One region of the Psychrobacillus sp. AK 1817 genome, then DNA from elsewhere that is predicted to be linked to it. Evidence: a T-box and tRNA genes for the amino acid it is inferred to sense, from the RefSeq annotation. Region 1 holds a T-box; the other holds one or more tRNA genes.
What was found. A T-box is a leader RNA that pairs with one kind of tRNA and senses whether it is charged. The one in region 1 lies ahead of metG (methionine--tRNA ligase), so its partner is inferred to be a tRNA-Met.
Positions count from the first base shown of each region.

Region 2: it has a tRNA-Met gene. The T-box ahead of metG (methionine--tRNA ligase) is inferred to sense a tRNA for this amino acid. The anticodon was not compared.

Region 1 is NZ_CP031739.1:261,418-273,538, forward strand. It holds partial or broken gene D0S48_RS01305 (serine/threonine protein kinase) at 644-1,504, shown strand; gene D0S48_RS01310 (amidohydrolase family protein) at 1,925-3,277, shown strand; T-box leader at 3,423-3,685, shown strand; gene metG (methionine--tRNA ligase) at 3,774-5,414, shown strand; gene D0S48_RS01320 (DinB family protein) at 5,506-5,979, shown strand; gene D0S48_RS01325 (GNAT family N-acetyltransferase) at 6,350-6,796, shown strand; gene D0S48_RS01330 (hypothetical protein) at 6,862-8,064, opposite strand; gene D0S48_RS01335 (YiiX/YebB-like N1pC/P60 family cysteine hydrolase) at 8,134-8,856, opposite strand; gene D0S48_RS01340 (DUF2785 domain-containing protein) at 9,110-9,943, shown strand; gene D0S48_RS01345 (NUDIX domain-containing protein) at 10,107-10,601, shown strand; gene D0S48_RS01350 (hypothetical protein) at 10,707-11,006, opposite strand; gene D0S48_RS01355 (sensor histidine kinase) at 11,205-12,121, shown strand, end outside.
Region 2 is NZ_CP031739.1:2,405,227-2,417,347, forward strand. It holds gene D0S48_RS11920 (SpoIIE family protein phosphatase) at 1-880, opposite strand, end outside; tRNA gene D0S48_RS11925 (tRNA-Met) at 1,178-1,251, shown strand; tRNA gene D0S48_RS11930 (tRNA-Glu) at 1,258-1,329, shown strand; gene D0S48_RS11935 (nucleotidyltransferase domain-containing protein) at 1,396-2,127, shown strand; gene D0S48_RS11940 (NUDIX domain-containing protein) at 2,306-2,668, opposite strand; gene D0S48_RS11945 (DinB family protein) at 2,788-3,246, opposite strand; gene D0S48_RS11950 (S1 domain-containing RNA-binding protein) at 3,568-3,999, opposite strand; gene D0S48_RS11955 (FtsB family cell division protein) at 4,140-4,538, opposite strand; gene yabQ (spore cortex biosynthesis protein YabQ) at 4,550-5,056, opposite strand; gene yabP (sporulation protein YabP) at 5,053-5,355, opposite strand; gene D0S48_RS11970 (RNA-binding S4 domain-containing protein) at 5,566-5,856, opposite strand; gene mazG (bifunctional methyltransferase/pyrophosphohydrolase YabN) at 5,864-7,321, opposite strand; gene D0S48_RS11980 (putative polysaccharide biosynthesis protein) at 7,334-8,944, opposite strand; gene spoVT (stage V sporulation protein T) at 9,029-9,565, opposite strand; gene mfd (transcription-repair coupling factor) at 9,654-12,121, opposite strand, start outside.

The DNA.
Region 1 (12,121 bases):
GTTATCAGTAAGTTACAATGAAGAAAATTCTACTCTGCTAATTGAAGAGAGATTAATAGGCAAGGAAACCTATAAAGTATAAAGTTGATTCTTCTACTAATTTAAAATAGATGATTTTCATCAACCAAGTAAATGGAAGTTAAACTTGTATGTTTTACCCTTTTACTGCCACGCCTATTTGGTTAAGGCGATATTCTACAAGAAACAATCCTAAATAAAATGGTTGTAAGCTTTTTTGATAGTGGTAGAAGTATTTATTGCCGAGAATATATTAGTGCATAATAATCTACTACAAAATATTTCTGCCCATTAATAGTAGTAGCATAGTTACTTATGAATCTGAGGGAAAGCTATGAATAATTTGATGAAGCTTGTTATTTTAATATGTATGTTTGTAATATTTTCTGGATGCACAGAGGAAACAGTAAAACCAATACTAGCTAAAAGTAAGTATGTAGATTAGTTTATGAAATTCCTCTGTCTAACGTACTCTAACAAACAAAAGAAAAATAAGGGTAATACTTTTTGCTAGACAATTGTTTCATAAGAGGATATTTTTTGAGCTTTTAGAAAATCGGTATTCTTCTTGTTATGCACTCGACTTTTTATAAAGATTGCTGAGAGAGGAGTTACCAAATTTAATATGAGAAATGGGCAAACGGTAATATTAGACGGAGTATCTTTTCCATTAAAAGATATCCATGATTTTCGATGGATACATGATTATGGAGAGGTTTTTTGTGTGTTTGACCGACAGGATTCAGGAAATCTCTCTTTTTTGGTGATAAAAGATGGTTTAAAGAACTTCGTTAAATATGCTGGCGCCGCTCCTGTAAATTACAAGGGAAAACCAGGGTAAGCAATTAATAAACTTAAAAATGCAAAAGTTGTGTACGAAGCATTAGATCATCCACATTTAGTTAAACTAGTAGAACACCGAGAGATGGAAGAAGGATATGCACTTGTGTATGAATGGTTTGATGGCCTAAATATACAAAAGAATATGGCTCATTGTCCAGCTTGTCAGAGGTTTAAGGTGCTGCCTTTAGAAGTACGAATAAAGTCTCTTTCTACTATTTTTGAGTTTCATGTACATGTAGAAAAAAGTAATTATGCAGCAATAGACTTTTATGATGGAAGTATTTTATACGATTTTCAACAGCATAAGACAAAAATATGTGATGTAGATTTGTACCATTCTAAACCATTCTATAATGAAAAAGGTAGGCTTTGGGGTTCGTCAAGGTTTATGTCACCAGAAGAGTTTAAGATGTGTGCAGAAATTGATGCACGTTCGAATGTTTTTAATATGGGTGCCATCGCTTTTTATATTTTAGGTGGTGCTCTTGACCGTTCATATAACCAGTGGGAAGCAGGAAAAGAATTATATAGTGTTGCTAGAAGGGCAGTAGAGATTGAAAAAGACAATCGTTATTCTTCAATTGTAGATTTCTTCACAGAATGGAAGTTAGTTTTAGATAAAGAGTTTTCTTTCAAGGATTAATTATATTTTATGTTTTTAATTTATTTAAAGGAAAATAAATATGTAAGCTAGAATAGTAATAAATAGTTAATTTCAAGCCCAAAATAATATTGTTATACAAACAAAATATGCTAAGAATATTGCTGTTTTGTTATTAAATTTATTGAAAAAGAATTGATGAATGGCCTATGATAGCCAAATTTTATAACAAGAAAAAATTCAGATATTGTTTATAAACACTCATACAAGGGGAAAAGAAATAGAAGCTTCTTTTTAGGATGTACTATCTGAGATTTTAAGAAGAAGGCATTTTATTATATAGGAACAAATATTCAAATATAATGAAATGCCCATCAATCAGTTTGCCTTTGAAACCAAAGATATAAATCTTTTAATTAGATTAGAAGCTACACATATTCTGGGAGAAAAGGAAAGTGTGCCATGGAGAATTCTGTATTGTTATTAAAAAATGCAAATGTGATCGATGTTGTAACTGGTAAAACAATTTATTCTCATCTTCTTATTCAAAATGGTTTTATTACAAAGATTGTTTCTGCACATAAGCCTATTGGCTATATTCATAAAAAAGCAGTTATTTATGATTTGAAAAGAAGATTTGTTATTCCTGGTTTGATTGATATGCATGTACATATGAAAGGGGACTATGCCCCTATTTTCACTGCCTCTGGTGTTACAACAGTTAGAAACACAGGAGGTAACATCGGAGAGTTAAAAAAAATAATTAACGCATCCAGCGGGGCACCTACCCCAAGAATTATCTCAGCAGATAGAATTATTGATGGACCACCGGGGTTATGGGGAGAGAATAGTCCTTGGAACATAAATATTAATGATGCTTGTAGTGCAAGAGCTGAGGTTAAAAGACAGGTTGAAGCGGGAGCAGATTTTATCAAAGTGTATGGTTGGTTGAAAAAAGAAATGATGAAAATAGTCGTGGAGGAAGCAAAACTTCTTCATAAGGAAGTTAGCTGTGATTTAGTACATTCAATAGAGGTTACTGCCACAGAGGCAGCAAAAATGGGTATTAAATGGAACGAGCATGCTTCAGGTATTATAAAAAATATTTTTCCTAACTGGACTATGCAAGCAGACGAAAATATATGGGAGACAATTGATTGGAAAAATCCTGACATGCAAAAAATTATAGAGGTATGTAAAATACTTGTGGAAAATAAAGTAGTGCTTTGTCCGACAATGGTTTTGTATGATCAAGTAAATTTAATGAGGAATTACTGGTATCCAGAAGAAAAAATAATGAACAAACTAAAAGAGAATGCTGTGTTGATGCAACATTGGAGAAGATTTATAGAAAATACTAGCTCATTAAATTCGTTAGGCATACAACATACTTATAACAAGGCAATTACAAAGGCTTATTTCGAATTAGGTGGGACAGTGGTTGCTGGATCTGATACCCCTGCTGGTATATTTACATTTCCTGGTATGGCATTACACCGAGAGCTAGAATTATTTGTAGAAATTGGTTTATCTGAAATAGATGCATTACGAACTGCCACGATTAAAGCAGCTGAAGCACTAGATAGGCAAGATATAGGGGTTATTCAAGAAGGCACAATCGCGGATATGGTAGTACTTGAAAAAAATCCATTAAAAGACATACGTAATACGAAAGAAATTCATTTTATTATCAAAGGTGGTACCGTATATTCACAGGACGACTTGCTTGATAAGGTTCCAACAGAGGAAAACATAAAAAAATCCGTTGAGGAATTTATGAATAGTTTTCTAGATACAAATTATAAATCTAGCTAATATTAATTAAACTAAAAAGTTTTAGGAAATTGTAAATAAAATTAGTTAGACCTTTCTACGTTTCTACATACTTTAAACTTAAAACTAGAAAAATGGAAAGTAAGTGTTGATTTTTTCAAAGAAAGTCAATATAATTCTCTTAATATGAAAAGCGTTGAAGAGGAAAAGTAAAATAATGATGTTATAAAGAGAGCTTCTGACGGTGGAAATGAGGCAAACTAATTATTTGAACATGATCTCGGAGCTTCGTACTGAACGTTTTGCGACTAGTAGGATACGACAAGAGTTGACACTTGTTATCAATGTCAAAGTATAAAGGCATTCTTGCTATGTACTTATGGAGTCAAGTAGTGTGAGCTATTTGAGCATTAAGGTGGTACCACGGGATATTTAACCCTCGTCCTTATCGATTATTCGATAGGGGGGAGGTTTTTTTTATGGAATGATTTAAACGTTAGATTTTATAAAAGAGTATCTTAAATAAGGAGAGATAAAAATGAGTATTTTAATAGGGGGAGCGTGGCCGTATGCCAATGGTTCGTTACATTTGGGGCACATAGCTGCATTGTTACCAGGCGATATATTAGCTAGGTATTTTAGGTTAAAAGGAGAAGATGTATTATACGTTTCTGGGAGTGATTGTAATGGTACGCCAATTTCCATTCGCGCTAACTCTGAAGGTAGTACAACAAAAGTAATAGCAGATCGCTACCATAATGAGTTTGTTGATACCTTTAAACGTTTGGGCTTTACGTTTGATATGTTTACCAGAACAGATAGCCCCAATCATCACGCTGTCGTACAAGATATTTTTTTAAAGCTATGGAAGAATGGTTATATTTACAAGAAAGAAATAGAACAAACGTATTGTGAAGTGGATAGGCAGTTTTTACCGGATCGATATGTAGAAGGAACTTGTCCGAACTGTGGAAGCAAGGCTAGAGGAGATCAATGTGACAGCTGTTCTTTAATTTTAGACCCTTTAGATTTAACAAACAGAAGCTGTAAACTCTGTGGTAATGAACCGAGTATACGAAAAACAGAACATTTTTATTTTGAACTAGGCAGCTTTCAGGAGCAACTGGAGAACTATGTGAAGGTTTCTAAGAAAAGCAATGCATGGCGAGACAATGCCGTTCAACTGACAGAGCGATATTTGAGTGAGGGCCTTAAAGATCGGGCGGCTTCAAGAGATCTTCCAAACGGAGTAAGTATTCCTATAAAAGGCTATGAAGAAAAGAAAATTTACGTGTGGATTGAAGCTGTTTCTGGATATTATTCAGCGAGTAAGGAGTGGGGATTACAAAATAATAAGGATGTACAAAGCTTTTGGGATGAAGCGACGATATCTTACTACGTTCATGGAAAGGATAACATACCTTTTCATACACTTATCTGGCCAGCGATACTAAAGGGAATCGGTCATAAAGCTCTTCCAACACATATCGTATCTAATGAATATCTAACATTGGAAAAGAAAAAAATATCTACTAGCCAAAACTGGGCAGTTTGGGCTCCTTATATTTTGGAAAAATATCATCCTGATTCTATAAGGTATTTCTTAACAATTAATGCTCCGGAAAATAGAGATACAGATTTTTCCTGGAGAGAATTTATTCATAGTCATAATGGGGAGCTATTAGGTGCATATGGCAACTTTATCAATCGTACATTAAAGTTTATAGAAAAATCATATGCAGGTCAGATACCCGAAGAAGAAATTAATGATTTAATCATAAAACAAACCGAAAGCTTGTATATTAGAATCGGCAAATTAATAGAAGAGGCTCATTTTAAAACAGCCTTAGAAACTATTTTTACCTATATTCGGGATGCTAACAAATACTTTGACGAGCAAAAACCTTGGCTACAAATTAAAGAAGAAAGGGATACAAGTAAAAATACTATAACAACTTGCGTTTATATAATTGGAAATGTCGCTCAATTGTTATTCCCGTTTTTGCCCTTTTCTAGTGAAGAAGTACGGAAGATATTGAGAATGGACAATTTCCAATGGGAGCCAGTTCATGTCAAAGGGAAAACGATAGAGAACATTACTCCTCTATTTGAAAGAATTGACACCTTGGTTATTCAAGATGAATTTGATCAATTGAATAAGAATGTTAACAATGCCTAACAAGCATATATGTTGTTTCAAGTCCTTTTCCTTGAATAAGCAATTATTTTATTTAAAATTAAAAAGGAAACTATGAAGGAGGCGTATATTAATGTATCGTAAAGTAGAGGATTTTATACAGGAATGGACAATGTCGGCGGAAGGAACAGCAAATGTTTTTAAGGCTATGACAGACGATAAGCTAGATCAAGCAATAGTAGAAAATCATAACACACTTGGTTGGTTAGCTTGGCATTTAACAACAGCACCGATTTTCTTAGCAAAGTTTGCTAAGCTTGAATTACCTACAGTGGGTAATCCTAAAGAAATACCAGCATCAGCAAAAGCAATTGTGACAGCTTATGATAATATGGCAAAATCACTTGTAAATGCAGCCTCTTCTTTAACAGACAAAGATTTAGTGGAGGGAGTTCCAGCTTTCGGTACAACGTTAGAGCGTGGGCAAATTTTACGTAAAATCGTTGACCACCAAACTCATCACCGTGGTCAAATGACCGTGTTACTTCGTCAAGCTGGTTTAGAAGTTCCAGGAGTAATGGGACCAACAAAAGAACAACAAATGTAATGTAGAACCACCTTTATTAAAATAAAGGTGGTTTTTTTATGAGCATGGGGTTAATAAAGCAATCTAGGTACGATTACAATAAAGAACTTCATTTTATCTTAACGGCCAGACTTTATTAGTGAAATCGACCTAACTTGTTTACGCAGACGAAAAAGCTACTAAATTTCAAGAGTCTGAAAATTTATAATGGATAGAAAAATTATAATCTAGCTTATGTTATAATCGGAAAGTATAATCAATTTAATTTTTAACAGGGGGGCGTTCAATATGATAAATAAACTAATTAGTTTGGGATTACAAAACAAAAAAGGTGAAAGTCCTATTTAAATTAGTTAAATTTAGCGTTCAACCATCAAAAAGGGGAAACTTTGTGGAAATAAGATTACAAGAATTAAGTTCAGAAAACTGGTATGAATGCTGCCAACTAGAAATTTCTGAGGAACAGAAAGAATATATAGATACAAATGCAATCTCAATCGCACAGTCCAAGTTTGAAGTTACCTTAAAGCCATATGCGATTATTTGTGATGGAGCTATAGTTGGATTTCTAATGTATAATTCGGTTAAAGAAGAGCTTGATGGCTACTGGATATATAGAATAATGATTGATAAGAAATTTCAAGGGAAGGGCATTGGAAGGATTGCTTCAGAACTGATGCTTTTCGAAATGTCTAAACTACCTGATGTGAAAAAAATGGTAGTTGGTTATCACCCGGACAATCTAGGAGCACATAATCTATATTCAAAACTTGGGTTCATCAATAATGGTGATAGGTTTGGAAAAGAGATGGCCGTTGTCAAATATATAAATGAATAAATTAGTAAAAGGAAGAACCAATTTGGTGCTTCCTTTTTGTTTTCTTTAGATGGAGCGGTCTTTAACTATTCTAAAACTTTTAGATCGTAAGAATAAATACTTTTCTTTTGAACACTTGATAATAAATCGTGGAAACCAGTAATATCTAAAGTATTTACACGGCTACCATTGTCTAAATTATATTCCTCTAAATAGTATTTTTCTTTTTTTTCATCGCTATATCTTAGCACATAAAGTGAGTTATCTTTAAAATAAGTTTCCTCGTTGTGTCTGATTTTTGATTTACTAGCATTTTCTATGGAAAATTTCTTTTGAATTTCTTCGTTTTTTGTATCGAATGTATATACATCTCCTAGACCATTGATAAAATACAAAACGTCTTGGTGAATATGAGCAGAGTTTTTAAAATTATAAGGAATAGTGGACACCAAATCCTTCATGTCTTTATATTCTATAAAATCATAAACCTCCTGCTCATAAGTATCCTTTGCAATTCGGTAAAGGGAAGTTTTTTCGTTAAAATCATCAATTACAGATGAAAGTATCAAATAATAATTTTTTTTATCTGAAAGCAAAGGAGCCAATGAATTAAAAAATTCATTCTTTGGTGTGTCTAACATAGTCAAATGATCGACCTCTAATGAACTATCAAAAGTAACTTGCCTTAAATCGAATTGGTTTTTATCAACATCCTGTGTAAGTATATTAACTTTGTCGCCTTCTATCCCAGAGGAAGCAATATAAAAGGGAATGCTATCTGTTTGAAATTTTTCTTTGTTTCCAAAACGGACATCAGAAAGATAGCCGCTTCCGTCTTGAGTGAATCCACTATTATAAATACTAAAAAATATATTTTTGTTCTCGATAAAACCAGTACGCTCACCAGTGTATTGGTCCGTTTTCATTGGAAATTCTTTATAATCCTCCCCAACTATCCGTACCTTGTTTTTTTCCTCTAGAAAAACACTGTTTTCATAAACAGCCGTGCTACCTAACTCCAAGCCTTCCATTTTTAGCGCTTGTGCCTTACCTTTCTGATCGATAAAAACCGCAAAGCTAAATCCTTCTCCGTCAATATCCTGATCAGCGGTAGTAGACAGGTAGATAATAGCTTTTTTATTATGTAAAAAATTTTCCTTCTCCAAATCAGCTATAGATAGAAGCAAATTACTATCTGCGCTTGTAGGGTTGAAAAATAAAGTGTAAGTAAAATAAAAGAAAACCCCTAGGCCAAACATTCCAATAATAGTTATAATATTTCTTTTCATTTATATAACCCTCCTAAAGGTTAAATGACAATAGGCAGCAATGCTATTTGTGCCTATTGCCATTTTGTTTTAAATATTTCTAACTAATTTTGTACTAGGAGCATCTCTAACGTCTCTTGGATATACACCAAGGCCTCCATCATCATCTAAATCTAAATTACCATTAAGTTTATAAGCCGACCAGATAAGTTTAGAGCAGTTTTTAGCTCCATTGTGACCAGTAGAACGATTGGTAGCGAAATTGTATGAATAACTCTGTCCTACCTGTGAGTATGCCCAGTTCGCTGCATTATTTCTATTAGTTGTAGTAGTACTTACTGATTTGACTAATGCGCCTGAACTATCCACTTTACGAGCTGTAGTGGAAATAGTACGTACTCCAGCTGATGGCACGGATTCTACTATAGTTGTGGAAGTGTAATATAAGCCTACGTGCCCATGATCAAGGTATGCAGTTTGTGAAGGCGTGTAGTAGAAGTTACCTTTTGTACTGTTGCCTACGCTTACAGTCCCGCCACTATCACCGCTTGTTTGATTGGATTTTGCTTCTGCCAATCCCTGAGCTTGATCGTTCTTTAACTCTTTGTAGATTTGTTCTAAAATTTGTTGCTCTGCTTCTCCAGTGTTTTTTGCAATTTCTTCTACGCTGGACATTAATTCATTGCTAGAAACGTCTGGCTGGAGTGTCAAAATTTCGTCAAGGTACGAGTAACTGTTGGCAGAGGCACCACTAAAGGAAGTTGAAGCTAATAACATTGCCGTGAATGATAAAGCTGCGAATGATTTTTTCATAATACAACTCCTTTTTCATATTTTTACTTCATCTATAATATTAATTTAATTGTATAATTTTACAATTGGGAAAAATATTAGGTAATAAAAGAGTTGTTAATAATTTTTTAAGTAATAATGATGATATTCTGATAAATGTACAGAAAAGATATATCGTTTAGTGGGAAAAATATTTTCCTCTAGAACAACAAGCAGGAAAAGTATCCCTTTGTCTTGAATTTAATAAAAGAGAATGTTATTAAGGAGAATGATAATGGAGATAAAATCTGTATTAAGAAAATGGCAAAGTAAAAAAGGAGAGATAGATAACTTAGAAGAACTAGTAACAGAAATGCTTAAAAATATAGGAACAATCGATGCTGAGCTAAGAGACAGTTTAATTTACTCTTCATTTTATCTTTTAATAAAGGACAATAAATTATCGAATGAACTCATGGAAAAAGTCCTGATTAGTTGTTTATCGAAGGAGTATTTGTTTAAAGGTATAGGTGAAGTAGAAACCGACACTGTGTTTACAAGGTCGTTTTCGTCATTAGTAATAGCTTTGATAGTAGAAAAGGATAAAACAAAAGGATTTTTGGAAAAACAGCTGTTAGAAGAAGTGTTTGAAAAAACGATTATATACTTACAATCAGAAAAAGATGTAAGAGGTTATGTAGAAGGGAAAGGATGGGCGCATAGTATTGCCCATGGAGCAGATCTGTTAGAAACTCTTATTAGCCACCCATCCTTCAATTTGTTAAATAGTGAGAAATGCCTTACAACAATAACTGCATGTATTTGGAAGGATTATGTTTTCCAGGACGATGAGGATGAGCGGCTACTCTTTGCAGTAGAGGCACTTTTAGAAAAAGGATTATCGGAGGAGATACTTATAGATTGGGTGCACAACTTTGAAAAATTATTAGACCCAACAGTAAGTCGTGAAGAGAATTCTTTAACCTTTTATAAATATAGGTCTAATGTCATGAACTTCTTAAAGTCACTGTATTTTCGTTTATCGTATCGTGGAGAAAGTATAAATACACAGCTTCAAATTAAAAAATCCTTAAAAAACTTACATAACGCTATGTATAAAAGGGAGTAATGTTTCTAATCTCAAGCGTAGGATGAAGTGGATGCTTCAGTATTTATTTTTTATGTACTAATATATTTTAGTAATTAGAACAAAAGTAATTATATACATACATTCTACATAAAAATGTCCTCAATTAAATGAAGGATTCTTTGTTAGAAAAAAGGAGCCCGTAATGACTAATGAAATAACAGTAGTGTGGGGAGGGCATCCAGTCAAGCTAATATGGCAGCCTTCAAAGGTAGTCCTGAAAGAAGATATTGTGACTAGTGTTCACGGTTGTTGTTTTCATGCAGGAAAAGTGTTATTAGTTCGAGTGAAAAATAGAGGATTTAATATGCCAGGCGGACATGTAGAAGCTAATGAAACTCCTGAAGAAACTCTCCATAGAGAAATTTACGAAGAAGGCTATGTCAAAGGAGATGCAACTTATATTGGAGCGATTGAGGTTAACCACAAAGACAATCCTTTTTATATAGTAAATGGTAAATACCCTCTCATCGGCTATCAATTATTCTATCGTTTAGATATTGAAGATTGCTTTCCCTTTTTAAGAGAGAATGAAGCAACTACACGTATTTGGGTCGAACCAGAGGAAGTACCATACGTAATTGATGATCATGAACTAATTATAACTATATTAAAAGAAGCAGAAATCATTAATAATTAATAGAACGAATGAAATGAATTTACAATAAAAATGATTTTTAATAGTAATTAGTTTATAAAGAAAAATAAAACGCTCCAAACCATTAAGGTTTGGAGCGTTTGGTTATTATTTAGCTTCAGTTGAACTATCTGGAACAGCCTCTGTTTCAGTGCCTTCTGTTTCACTATTTTCTGCGCCAGTGGTGTCGTCCGTTCCATCAGTACCTGTTGTACTATCTTGGTCGTCCTGCGTATCTACTTCTCCTTCATTTTCTGAATCCAAACCAGAATCGTTTTGTCCGTCATCTTCAAGAGTTGGGTCTTCTACTTCAATATCATTGATATCTGCATCATCATCATCTCCACAAGCTCCTAACAATAATGCTGAACTTAAAACTATTGGTAAAGCGAATATTCTTTTCTTCATCTTAAATTCCTCCATTCAAATTGTTCTTTTATTTACTTAATGTGTTAGGCCTACTTTATGTCTACCTCATTATAATAACTTTAAACTTTTTTCTTCAAGAATCTTATTATTAGAAAAAATGTAATATAAAAACATGGATAATATATATGATATAATTTAGTCTTATGAGAATTTTTGATGCTGAAAGGAGGCATTCGGTTGCTACAAACTTTTCTGATTAATATATTATTTATTACTTTACCTGTTCTACTTTTTGTCGTCTTTTTAGATAACAAAAAGAGAAAAGAATATATATACTTTTTCATACTATCTTCATCAATATCAATGATTTTATGCATGATTTATCCAATTAGATTAGAATTAGGTTTTACAGTTGATTTAAGATACATACCGTTTTTCACTTTGGCTCTTTACGGTGGCTATAAGAAATTGTTTCCACTTTATATTATTTTAAATATAGTACGTTTTTTTGTAGGGGGAGAAGGAGTTATACAATCCTTTATTTTCTCAACTGTAGCTTTTGCTATTGTTCCACTAATGCACAAAAGGTTTATTAATTATTCCCCTAAGAAGAGAATATTCACTGGTATTTTAATGGTATTAATCAACGATTTGACTTATTTAATTTCTCTTACTACTTTTTTTGACAAACTAACTACTGAATATTGGACTGTTGCTGCTTATATTATTGTTACATATGTCATAGTTATGTTGTTTAACTTGAGTATGGTCGAGAAAATTTTATCTAATATTAAACAGCGAGATAATTTTCTTCGAGCGGAGAGGTTGCATGTGATGAGCGAATTATCTGCGAGTGTCTCTCATGAAATAAGAAATCCTCTAACTGTAACAAATGGCTTTTTACAATTATTAAGCGTCTCAAAAGATATTACTCCAAATGATAAAGTTTATATTGATTATTCTTTGAAGGAGTTAAATAGAGCTGAAAACATACTAAATGATTTTTTAGCATTTGCTAAGCCTCAATCGGTTCATATGGTTCAATCTACATTAGAAGAGGAATTAGTATACGTTAAAAATGTTATGATGCCTTATGCTAAATTCCATGAAGTCGAAATCTTGCTATTATTTCAGAACACAGTGAAGATTAAATT
Region 2 (12,121 bases), 2.0 Mb from region 1:
GAGAACCGATATAAACGGAATCTAATGGCAGTGTATGATCATATAAGATAAAGAAAAAAGTTGCACCTAGCATACTAAATGCTTGCCAAAGCCGGCCAAATCTTTTGTGCAAGCCTGCTAAAAAACCAGTCAAGGCATAAACGGCAATCATTCCACTGAAGCTTAAGGTGGAGATACTTAATATCGTACCTGCCAGGACTGCTACAACAGTAGAAAGCTGAACACCCCCTACCGCGGCAGCTACAACAATTACTAAATGCGCAATAATTAACGGAACAGAGACGTAACCAACTATTAAAGAAGACATGCCAGTCAAGACTAATGCCCCTATCAATAAAGCTGATCCCATCCTTTCCATAGTCCATCTCTTATGGAGGAACTCAGGTAAAGGAAGAAATAACTGAAATAAAAAGATAGTCATGAACAAACTTAAGATTCCCTCATAGCCTATAGCTAACAAAATAGACATTGGAACGGCGCCGCCATACGATACAAATTGCCAAATCAATTGAATAAGGACAACATCTATCAGGACAAATAAAGGTATTGGGATTTTCTCTATAAACCTTTTTCCTTGAAGTGTAAAAAATACCGCTTGAAATACATGGATTATTAATTGTCCTAGCCCAAGCGTCATACTACCCAAAAGTGCTCCTGCAAACGTCCAAGGTATAAAACGTTGAAACCTTAAATTAACCAACGCCCATATAGGTAAGAAAAATGGGACCGATGCCTCGAATAGAACAACCTGGGCTAAGAAAAAAGAAAGAACAAAGAATGTGACCATTAAAGAGATGGTGACCTTTCTTGCCTGAATATTTTCTACTATCCTTCTCCACGCAAAGCTTCTTTTTTGTTCTTGTTCGTAAATCGTTTTCATATTTGTATACCTCCCTATTCAACTCATGTTCGAAGTATACCTACTGCATTTCAAAAAGTATGTCTCTTCCTGACACTCCTCTCAAAAACTTTTCGACCTGATATACCATGATTTGAATATTAAAATATGAGGCCTACACTTAAGGTCCATACTTCTTTAAAAACCTAGTAATTTAGGTGCTTTTGCAGCCACGTAAATTGTCAGTTTTTTTTGTAGATATATTTTTTAAAATATCTTTTCAAAAAAGTATTGACACTTTGTCCAAACGCTTGTAATATGATATTTGTTCGTTAAAACGGCGGCCTAGCTCAGCTGGCTAGAGCGTACGGTTCATACCCGTGAGGTCGGGGGTTCGATCCCCTCGGCCGCCATTATACGGCCCCTTGGTCAAGCGGTTAAGACACCGCCCTTTCACGGCGGTAACACGGGTTCGAATCCCGTAGGGGTCATCTTAAAAAGAGGTTGCACAAATGCAGCCTCTTTTTTGCTATCCTTTAATAAAAGGGGGCAAGAAAGTGTTTAAGGAAAAAAACGATCCAATTGCAGTGGCTAATCACTTTATTCAGCAATATTATCCTCACTGTCAGGGTGCCATTTTGGCTGGGAGTATTGTTCGTGGAGAAGGTACTTCCACATCTGACTTGGATATTGTAATTTTTGATAATAGTATTCTTTCAGCTTTTAGAGAGTCCTTTTATGTAGAAGGGTGGCCTGTAGAAGTATTTATCCATAATTTAAGTTCCTACAAACATTACTTTGAGTTGGATTGCGAGAGGGCTAAGCCATCGCTTCCGAAGATGATAGTCGAGGGAATGGTTTTAAAGGATGATGGGTTATTATCGTCTATTCAAGGAGAAGCCCGCTTGTTATTGTCGAATGGACCGAAGGAATGGTCAAAAGCTACCATTACATTGAAGCGCTATTTTCTTACAGATGTTTTAGACGATTTTATCGGAAGTACAACCCCCGAAGAGGATATCTTTATTGTCCATACCCTCCTAGAGCTAGCTAGCGAGTTTGTGTTAAGAGTGAATCGTCAGTGGGTTGGTACTTCTAAGTGGGGATATCGCGCATTGAAGCAATTTGACGAATCGTTTGCTCATAAATTTATTGAAGTCTTCGACGCCTATTACAAGCATCGGGATAAAGTAAAAATTATCGAGCTTGTCGACGAAATACTAGAACCATTTGGTGGTCGCTTGTTTGAAGGTTTTTCATTAGGTAAATCTACCAGTAACGATCACTAACCGTTTTCCGACATAGAAAAGTACTTATTTTGTTTTGAGCCAACCAAATATAGGCCCACTATAAAGTGGGCTCAAACTGTATACATTTTCAAAGAGGTCGGAGTTTCCTGTGCTTTTCCTTCCTTAAAATAAGTAACTATATGTTGTCTCAAGCCTTTAGGAGAAAAATTATATTCCATTAGCTGGAAATAGGTATCCACTCTAAACCGATTTGGCCTCTATCAGGTAAAGTACTTTTTGCGAAGTTTAACGGCTCGACTTTACATAAAAACATAAACTCCGTCTGATGATAATCTCCGTGTCTCCCTGCTAATTCATGGTTCTTCCCAATATATTCTCGCACAAATATTATATCTCCAATGATAATCTCTGCTCCTGCCTCTTCCCTACACTCTCTTTTGAGGGCTTCATGTAAAATTTCCCCCGTCTCTTGCCCTCCTCCCGGCAAAATATAGTAGATTTCATTATTTTCATGGAGCTTGATAACTAATATTCTCTTATCATCAATTATAATAGCCTTCGCTGAGTTTCTCTTTATCATTCATTAATCCCCCTAGCATACTTCTTTCCCAAAATTTTATTAATCTCCTAAACATTAAAAACCCGCAGACCATATATTGCTTTCAAATTGGTCTACGGGTTGCAATTTTAACTATGAATTTAACTACTATAGCCTGGTGAAATCTGTTTTTGATGATGTAGGTCGTGCTCCAGGAAGTCAGTGAAATAGTTGCGTATAGTGCTGGAATGATCCCCAATATAAAAATATTTATCCCATTCTATTTCATCAATCTTCTTAAGCTCTCCCATGATGGCTTTGCGCTGTTCTTTTGCATGAGCAATGGTTTCTTTAAATGTTTGTTCATTAGCAAGGGCTGCAGCTTTTGCATTGAAGTCTTCGAAATTTGGATACGCTTGATGTTTTTCTCCTTCTTTCATTAAAGGTAGACGTTCCTGTAACGTAAACTTGTCCCATTCCGCCATATGCATAATAATTTCATTTGGCGTCCATTTTCCTTCACGGTAAGGAGTGTTCCCTTCTTCTTCACTTAAGCTCTCAAGAGAATCCAACCACTCTAAATATTGCTGATGCGCTTTTAGTATTTCATCTTTAGTCATGCTTTTCCTCCTAAACTGATAGTTCGTAATATTTAACTACCCAATCACTCTACAATTAATCATTTTTCATTTAAGTCAATTCACATTTCCCATGAGATAAACCCAAAGTACGGGTGCCGTTAGGGGTTCTTGTCTGTATCGAACATTCAACTAGATGCTTGTGTGTTCTATTAATAAAATTCATTTATTTTAAATTACATATATATTTTACCTCATTTGTTCCAATAGTGAAAATATTTACCATACAAAAAAGGCGTTAGCAATGCTAACACCTTTCCACATCTATTAAACATTTTTTCTACCGATAAAACAGACAGCATATTATCCTCGTTTTGCGCCTCTACCACCGCGTTTAGACTCTGTTGCGCGTTTTAACGTAGACAAACGATCTTCACTATCCTTTAAGAATCTTGCCATTTTTTGCTCAAAATTCTCTTTGCTCGGACGATCACGATCGTTCGGGCGGTTATTATTGCGTGGACGCTGAGGACGTTCTGGTCTCTCTGGTCTTTCTGCTTGTGGCTTTGCTTTACGAATAGATAAGCCGATTTTGCCATCCGCTTCAACATTCATCACTTTTACTTCGACCATATCGCCTACTTTTAAATGCTCATTAATATCCTTCACATAGTTATCTGCAACTTCACTAATGTGAACTAGACCTGTTGAGCCCCCAGGAAGCTCAACGAACGCTCCGAAGTTAGTGATTCCTGTTACTTTACCTTGTACCTTGCTGCCTACTTCAATTGACATAAAAAAAATGCTCCTCCTTAGAATTTAAGCGGTTCTTTATAAATGAATTTGTATATTTTTTATACAGACCCTATCTTTTATTATAGCTAACAAAAAAAGAGTGTCAACAAGACCACTCTCTTCAAGTTAGATTTTTTATGTTATTTGTCACTTTCCTCTGGTAAGGAGAAGATAATTTCTCCTTCTTCTGAAAGGAAAAATTCTTTTCTTAATAGCTTCCCAATGTATTCATCATCGTTTAACTTAGATATTTGAATTTTAAGCATTTCTTGGTCTTCTTGCGCTTTTGCCAGTTCTTCTTCTACCTGCACCTGCTGTTCTTTTTTCTCAGCCAAGGTTTGATGACTGTTAACCAAGATGGTAACTAAAAATCCTATTACTGCTATAGAAACAATGAAGAAACTTACTAAGCGTCTAAACAACCGAACTTTTTTAGATTTAATACGAGAATCGCGACGTTGAACAGAGCGTAAATAGTCTGTATTTATAGATGCCACTTGTTTTTCGTATGGTTCTTCTTTTATTTGCCTCTGTCTCACATCGTTCTCTCCTATCTTTTCTTAGATTTCTTGTATCTTTTATTATAACTCATTTTTGGCAATTTCTGTAGGGCCAATTGCTTTATTTTTTTATATAGAATAAGAAACGGCGTTAGGATAAAACGAATAATGAATAGTATTAAATGCATAATTTTTCTAAGAATCGTCAAAATGATACGAATTATAAACCAAATCGGCATTACTACTAAACGCAAAAAGATTCTTCCAGCTAGTCGAAAGACGGGCTGAAAAAATAACTGATACAGGAGAATTCCAAATACTTGAGCAAGTGGATCATAAATTCTCCATATCCCGTCGCGTACATTGAAAAGAATATAAAAGGTTGCTAGTCCCATAAGAATCCAGACTATTATTTCTAAAATTACTCGGTATTTAAAAACAAAGGAACGCCTCGGAGTATGCTCCGTTATAAATCGCGTTCCTTCGATTATTGCACCTACTAAGATACCACTAGCAATCATTAATAATAAACTATAAAACTGTAGAGAAAGTGTCATCCGAATAATTTATGAAGTAATCCTCTAGCGCCGTCTGAACTTTGTTCCTCATCATACTCCATTGATCGTACAATGCCCTCCAAAGTTAGAAGCCCTTTATCAACATCTAGATGGACAATCTTCAAGTCCTCTCCTTTAATATGAAGGGTTCCTTGAGATGTACGTACATAAAACTCTTGCTGATCAAATCGTTCGATTGTTTTTACAGATGTTAAGTCCATTCTTTTACGATTTCTTAGTGAAATTAAATGATCCCCCGACGGAATTGTGATAGTTTGATTCTCTGCTTGATATTGCATATACTCTCTCCTCTCCTTGTCCTAATCTATTGTATGCAGCATTGAAAAGATGCATGACTTGTTATCACGCTTTTTTTAAAAAGAATTTATTCGTGATAGATTTAGTTGGATAAGGAGATTACATTTTAGCAGAGGTATTGCTACGAAACTTGTTACACTTGATCTAAACTAGTTGACCAGTTAATTATTATCCTCTTTAAGAATCTACCATTAATCTTCGTCATCAATAAATTGAGAGTCGACCTTTTCTAATCTCTCCTCTTTAATAATCGTAAACATGGAAGCAGCATCCTCTTTTTTGGCAGAATCTTTAATCCCGTCCACTGAAGCAGTGACAACCTTCTGTCCAAAACGAATAGATAATTCGTCTCCAACCTTTACATCTGAACTGGCCTTTGCCACCTTCCCATTGATGGTGACACGCCCTTGATCTGCTACTTCTTTGGCTAACGTTCTTCGTTTAATCAGTCTTGAAACCTTTAAAAACTTATCTAATCTCATGTACTCACTACCTCTCTAATTTTTTTGCGTCGTTCCAAAATTGGTCAAGCTCCTCTAAATTATATTCTTCAAAGCTTCTTCTACCTTGGTTGACACATTTTTCTATATATTCAAATCTTCTTTTAAATTTTTGATTGGCCTGCATCATAGCAAGCTCTGGAGATAGCCCATAGAAACGTGCTAAATTCACTACAGTAAATAATAAATCTCCTAACTCATCTGTTTGAGCTTCTTTATCGTTTGACTGGAGCTCAACCTTCCACTCCTGTAATTCTTCCTCAAATTTCTCCCAAGCTTCAGAAACCTCCGGCCAATCAAAACCTACTTTGGCTGCTTTTTTTTGATAGTTAAAAGATGTTAGCAAGGAAGAATCTGTTCGCAGTCCATCCTCAAGTAGAGATTTAGTTGACTCCTTACCCTCTTGCGCTTTAATCGTCTGCCAGTTACGTAAAACGTCATCTGTATTGTTTGCTACTGCATCCCCGAAAACATGTGGATGTCTTCGAATCATTTTTTCAGTTACAGAAGCTAAAACATCCTCTAAACTAAAGTATCCATTATCTTCCCCAATTTGTGCATGTAAAAACACCTGTAACAAGACATCTCCTAGCTCTTCAACAATATGATCGTCGTCTTCCTCATCTATCGCCTGAAGTAGTTCATATACTTCTTCTACTGCATATTTTTTCAAGGTTGTATGAGTTTGTTCTTTATCCCAAGGACAGCCATCAGGACCTCTTAATTGGGCTACCACTTCTCTAAGGGTCTGCCATTCCTTTATACGATTTTCTTTTTCATGAATTGGTGGAACGTATAGAGTAGTGAGATTATTTAATTCCATTTCTCGGTCTAGCTCAAATAAAGGCACCTTCTTTAAAATCTCCTCCGAGGAGCCCGCTGCCGTAACAATGGTCACCTCATAATCGTCAGGATACTTCTCCATTAAAGTTAGCTTCACCTCGGAAGCACTAAACGCATCATATACTTGTCCTATTAACACATGGGCATTCATCTGAACTTCATCTCGTTTAAAGCTCGTTCCATCTAATAATTGAAATCCTTCAATAGGATCAATACGAAGAGCACCAAAGATAGGATCTAAAAAGCTCTGTCCACCTTCTATTTTAATCTTTATCTTACTTTGCTCTTCCGCTTCTATTAAAAGCTGTACGGTTTGTTCTGCCACTAGTGGATGTCCCGGAACAGCATAGACTAGTGGGAAATTTTCTGCCTGCTGTAAAAGACTTTCTACAATCTCTTTGTACACATTCTCAAATTGATCATTTTTTTCATAAATTTCATCAAAGCTAGTCCACGACACTCCCTCTTTTTGTAGCTCTTGAAGCACGGGATGCTGTTCCGTCCGAACATATAAGTGTGCTGTATTTTTTAACTTTTTGTAAATTCCTAGAGGAAGCTGGTCTATATCGCCGGCTCCAAGTCCAATTATCGTGATTTCATTCATCTTCTCACAACCTTACTTTTCTTTATTCAACCAAAGCTGAAGTTTGGCCATTCTTCTTCCAAAGGGAAGTAAAAACCATTCTTTCTCCCCGATAACTCTCTTCTTCGTCAATATAAATATAAAGACACCGGCTCCCAATGATACGGCACTAATTGAAATTACTATTGCCTGCATTCTGCTTGAGAGACTCGCTAGGAAGATATTCTCTGCCAGCTTAGTGTATGCAATCACGGCAAGAAGCATCATAAATGCCGCTAGAGAAACTCCTTTATAAAATTTTAACGTAGCAAAACGGATTCTCCAGAGATTCTTAAAGTAGAAAAGCATTAAGAAACATATAAGAGCTAAACTAATATTACCCGCTAAAGCAGCACCTAATACACCATAGCTAGGTACTAGTATGTTGTTTAATATCCATTTACCGCACACACCAAGCAATAAGATAGTAGTTGGAATTCTAGTTTTACCGCCACCCTGAAGCATAGCCATTAGCGTTAAGATTAAAGACATCCAAATAATCTGAAATGAAAATACCATTAGAGTAATAGATTCTGCACGCGTTTTAAACAACATCTCATTCAAATAAGGCAGTACTGCGATAAGTCCTAACGCTGCAGCGACTCCAAATGTAAATGCTACTCTAAATGTAAGCTGCATAAAAGGTAGGGCTGTTCTTCCTTTTTCTTTATTTAAACGATGAGCAACAAGAGGTACAATGGCAAGTGAAAGAGTGGAAGCAATGACAATCCCTAGCTGCACTAATGGTTGGCCCCTATCATACACACCCTTTTTTTCCATCGCTTCCTGTCTTGCCATTCCATTATCTACTAGTATTTGAAATACCGTAAAGGAATCCACCAATTGAAGGAGTAGGAACAGCAATGCACTAATACTTGCACTTACACTTAGCATCGTCAATTCCTTTACAATTGGCCAAATAGGCACCAATAATTTGTTTTCTTTAGTATGTGTTTCTCTTGTTATTTTCCAATAGATTATCCCTAAAAAGAATACCCCACCTAATTCTCCTGCAACTGCACCATACATAGCCATACTTCCTGCTTTGTATAGATCCATGCTGTTTAAGAGGACCAACCAAGTTCCAAATAAGATAACAGAAACTCGAATTGCCTGCTCGACTACTTGAGCATACGCAACGTATCCCATTCGCCCGTCAGCTTGAAATTCTCCTTTTAAGACAGCAAGCATTGGCATAAGCAGAATAACATATGAACCTACTTTTAAAAGCTGAGCTAGTTGGATATCTCCCATAAAATTAGCCAATAGATTGGCACCAAAAAATAATAAGCAAAAGAATACTACCGAAATAATTGCTATATAGTAAAAAGCAATCCTTCTTATTTGGGGAATTGCAAAGGATTTACCAGAAGCTCGATAGTCTGACATAATTTTAGAAAGGGCTACAGCAAAGCCAAAAGATGTCCAAGTGGTAATAATCGCAATGAAAGGGTAAACCTGTTGATATATATAAAAGCCTTCATCCCCAACTAGATTTTGAAAGGGTACCCGATAAATAGCACTTAACAGTTTAACGATAATAGCCGCGACTGTTAGCATGGCAGCACCCTTCATATAAGTTTTCATATTCCATTCGTTGCTCATCTGTTAATCCTTCTTCCATCCAGCAATAGCACTATTATACATGAATATAAAGAAACCTTCCTCTTGTATAAGAGGAAGGTCGGTTTAATTTTCCATTTGTTTTGCTAAGAAATTAGCTGCAGTTTCAATAGCCTTCATTTCTGCTTCTCCAATAAAGTGCACTTTAGAGAAAAGGAATATAGCACCTATTGGATCCCCAGATGCGATAATTGGAGCGATGCAGTAAGACTTAACTGTTTCTACCACTCCTGGAACCCATTCAACAGAATTTTCATGTTTTTCAATAACCATCGTTCTATTGTTGACGACGTCTTCCACATCTGGACTCAATCTTCGTTTTAAATAATCCTTTTTAGATAACCCGGCTGCCGCGATCATTTCATCACGGTCACTTATAAGCACTGGTGTGCCCAATGTTTCATATAGTGTTTCTGCGTATTCTTTTGCAAAGTCACCAAGCTCACTAATTGGAGAATATTTTTTTAAGATGATTTCCCCTTCACGGTCAGTGAAGATTTCTAATGGATCTCCCTCTCTGATACGAAGGGTTCTACGAATTTCTTTTGGTATTACAACTCTACCTAAATCATCGATACGACGTACTATGCCAGTTGCTTTCATGTAATGTGTGCCTCTCTTTCGACAGAATGGAAATTAAAGTTCATTTCTGCCATAGTATGGCTCACATCTCCTAATAATATGCAATACGTTAATTTACTTCTAATATCTTTTTTGATTTAGGCAATAAACTCATGATATCTTCTAAAACATCAAACGCATTATACTTCCCAGTTTTACGTTCATCGATCGTTAAAACTAGATTTGTCTTGTCTACATTAAAGCCTATGGCACGACCATATTTCATCGATTCCTCCAGAAGCTTCGCTCCATCAATAGTCTTGGTACCCTCTGCACTTAAACGGATAGTAGTAACTTTATCGGATTCTTTGATAGATTCTACACCGGCCTCTTTGCCCCAAACCTTCATCCTAGCAATACGGAGCAATCTTTCAGCTTCTAAAGGAATATCTCCAAAACGATCCTGTAGTTCATCTACTAAATCGAGGTACTCTTCTTCTTTTTCCATTGCTTTAACACTCTTATACATTTGAATTTTTTGATATCCGTCAGGGATATATTCATCTGAAATGTAAGCATCTGTTCCTAATACTATTTCGATTTCCTGTAATTCTTCCTTTTTAATACCGGTTTGTTTTTCTTGGATAGCGTCTTCTAGCATTTGCGTATATAGATCAAAACCTACTGAATCGATAAACCCATGCTGTTGGGAGCCAAGTAGATTTCCAGCTCCACGAATCGATAAATCTCGCATTGCTATCTTGAACCCGGAACCTAGCTCTGTGAATTCCTTCACTGCCTGTAGTCTTTTTTCCGCTACGTCAGTCAATACTTTATCTCTTTGATACATTAAATAGGCATAGGCAACACGGTTGGAACGACCCACTCGACCACGTAATTGGTACAGCTGGGATAGCCCCATCTTATCAGCATCATGAATAATTAATGTATTAACGTTCGGTATATCAATCCCAGTTTCTATAATAGTCGTCGTAACAAGCACATCATATTCACCCTCTAAGAAACTGATGATTACTGATTCCAACTCTGTTTCAGACATCTGCCCATGTGCGTATCCAACTCTAGCAGTTGGAACAAGCATTTGAATCTCATCCACTTTGCGTGTAATGTCTTCTACTCGATTGTAGAGGAAAAATGCCTGTCCTCCCCTTGCTAGCTCTCTTTCAATTGCCTCTCTTACTAACGCACCGTTATATTCCATTACATAGGTTTGTACTGGAAAACGGTTTTTAGGAGGAGTTTCGATGACGGACAAATCACGTACGCCTATCATCGACATATGAAGTGTACGAGGAATTGGTGTAGCTGTTAGTGTAATAACATCTACGTTGGTTTTTAGCTGTTTAATCTTCTCTTTATGCTTCACCCCAAAACGCTGCTCCTCATCGACGACTAATAGTCCGAGATCTTGATACTCCACGTCTTTTGACAAGATTCTGTGCGTACCCACAGCAATGTCTATAAGACCCTTTTTCAAACCATTAATAGTTTCCGCCTGTTGCTTTTTAGTTCTAAAGCGACTTAACAGACCTACTTGAATCGGAAAATCTTGAAAACGCTCCATCATCGTCTCGTAATGTTGCTGTGCAAGTATGGTCGTAGGACATAGGAATGCTACTTGTTTACCTTCCATGACTGCTTTAAACGCAGCACGAATAGCAACTTCTGTCTTACCATAACCAACATCCCCGCATACTAAGCGATCCATCGGCCTCGGTCTTTCCATGTCTCTTTTAACTTCTTCTATTGTACGAAGCTGGTCTTCTGTTTCCTCGTATGGGAATGCTGCCTCAAAGGTATGTTGCATTTCCCCATCTGGTTCGAATGCATATCCCACCTCGGCCTCTCGTTTTGCATAGAGCTTGATAAGCTCATCTGCAATATCCTGCACTGCTGCAGATACTTTAGATTTTGTTTTCTTCCAGTCTGCTCCACCCAGTTTATGAAGCTTTGGATCCTTTTCTCCGGAAGCTACATATTTTTGTATTAAGTCAATTTGATCTACAGGGACAAATAACTTATCTTCTCCACGGTAGCGGATATGCAAATAGTCTTTATGGATTCCGTTTACAAGTAATGTTTCTATTCCTATATACTTCCCTATCCCATGATGGATATGTACAACGTTGTCTCCAGGTTTTATCTCTGAGTAGCTTTTAATACGTTCTGCGTTTGTTACTTTTTGTGTTCTCGCTTTTTTCTTATGCTTTTGCTTAAACAATTCAGAATCTGTAATAACCGCAATTCTTTGCAGAGGCAATTCGAAGCCAGCCTCTAAATCACCCTCAACGATAAAAATACCAGGTTTGTCAAAGTCCTTTGCAGTTGGCCCAATCTTAGATACTATTTCATAGTCTTCTAGTACAGTATGAACTTTTTGTACACGGTCCTTACCGTCTGCCAAAATGACTACTCTAAATTTACCTTGGGCAAACCTCTCCGTTTCGTTCTTCAACAAATGCATTTGTCCATGGAAATTTTGCATTGGCTTACAAGATACATTCATCGCTTTCTTAATAACTACCCCGGAGAACGTGCGCGAGAATAAGGATAGATATACTTTAAAGTTGGGAAGCT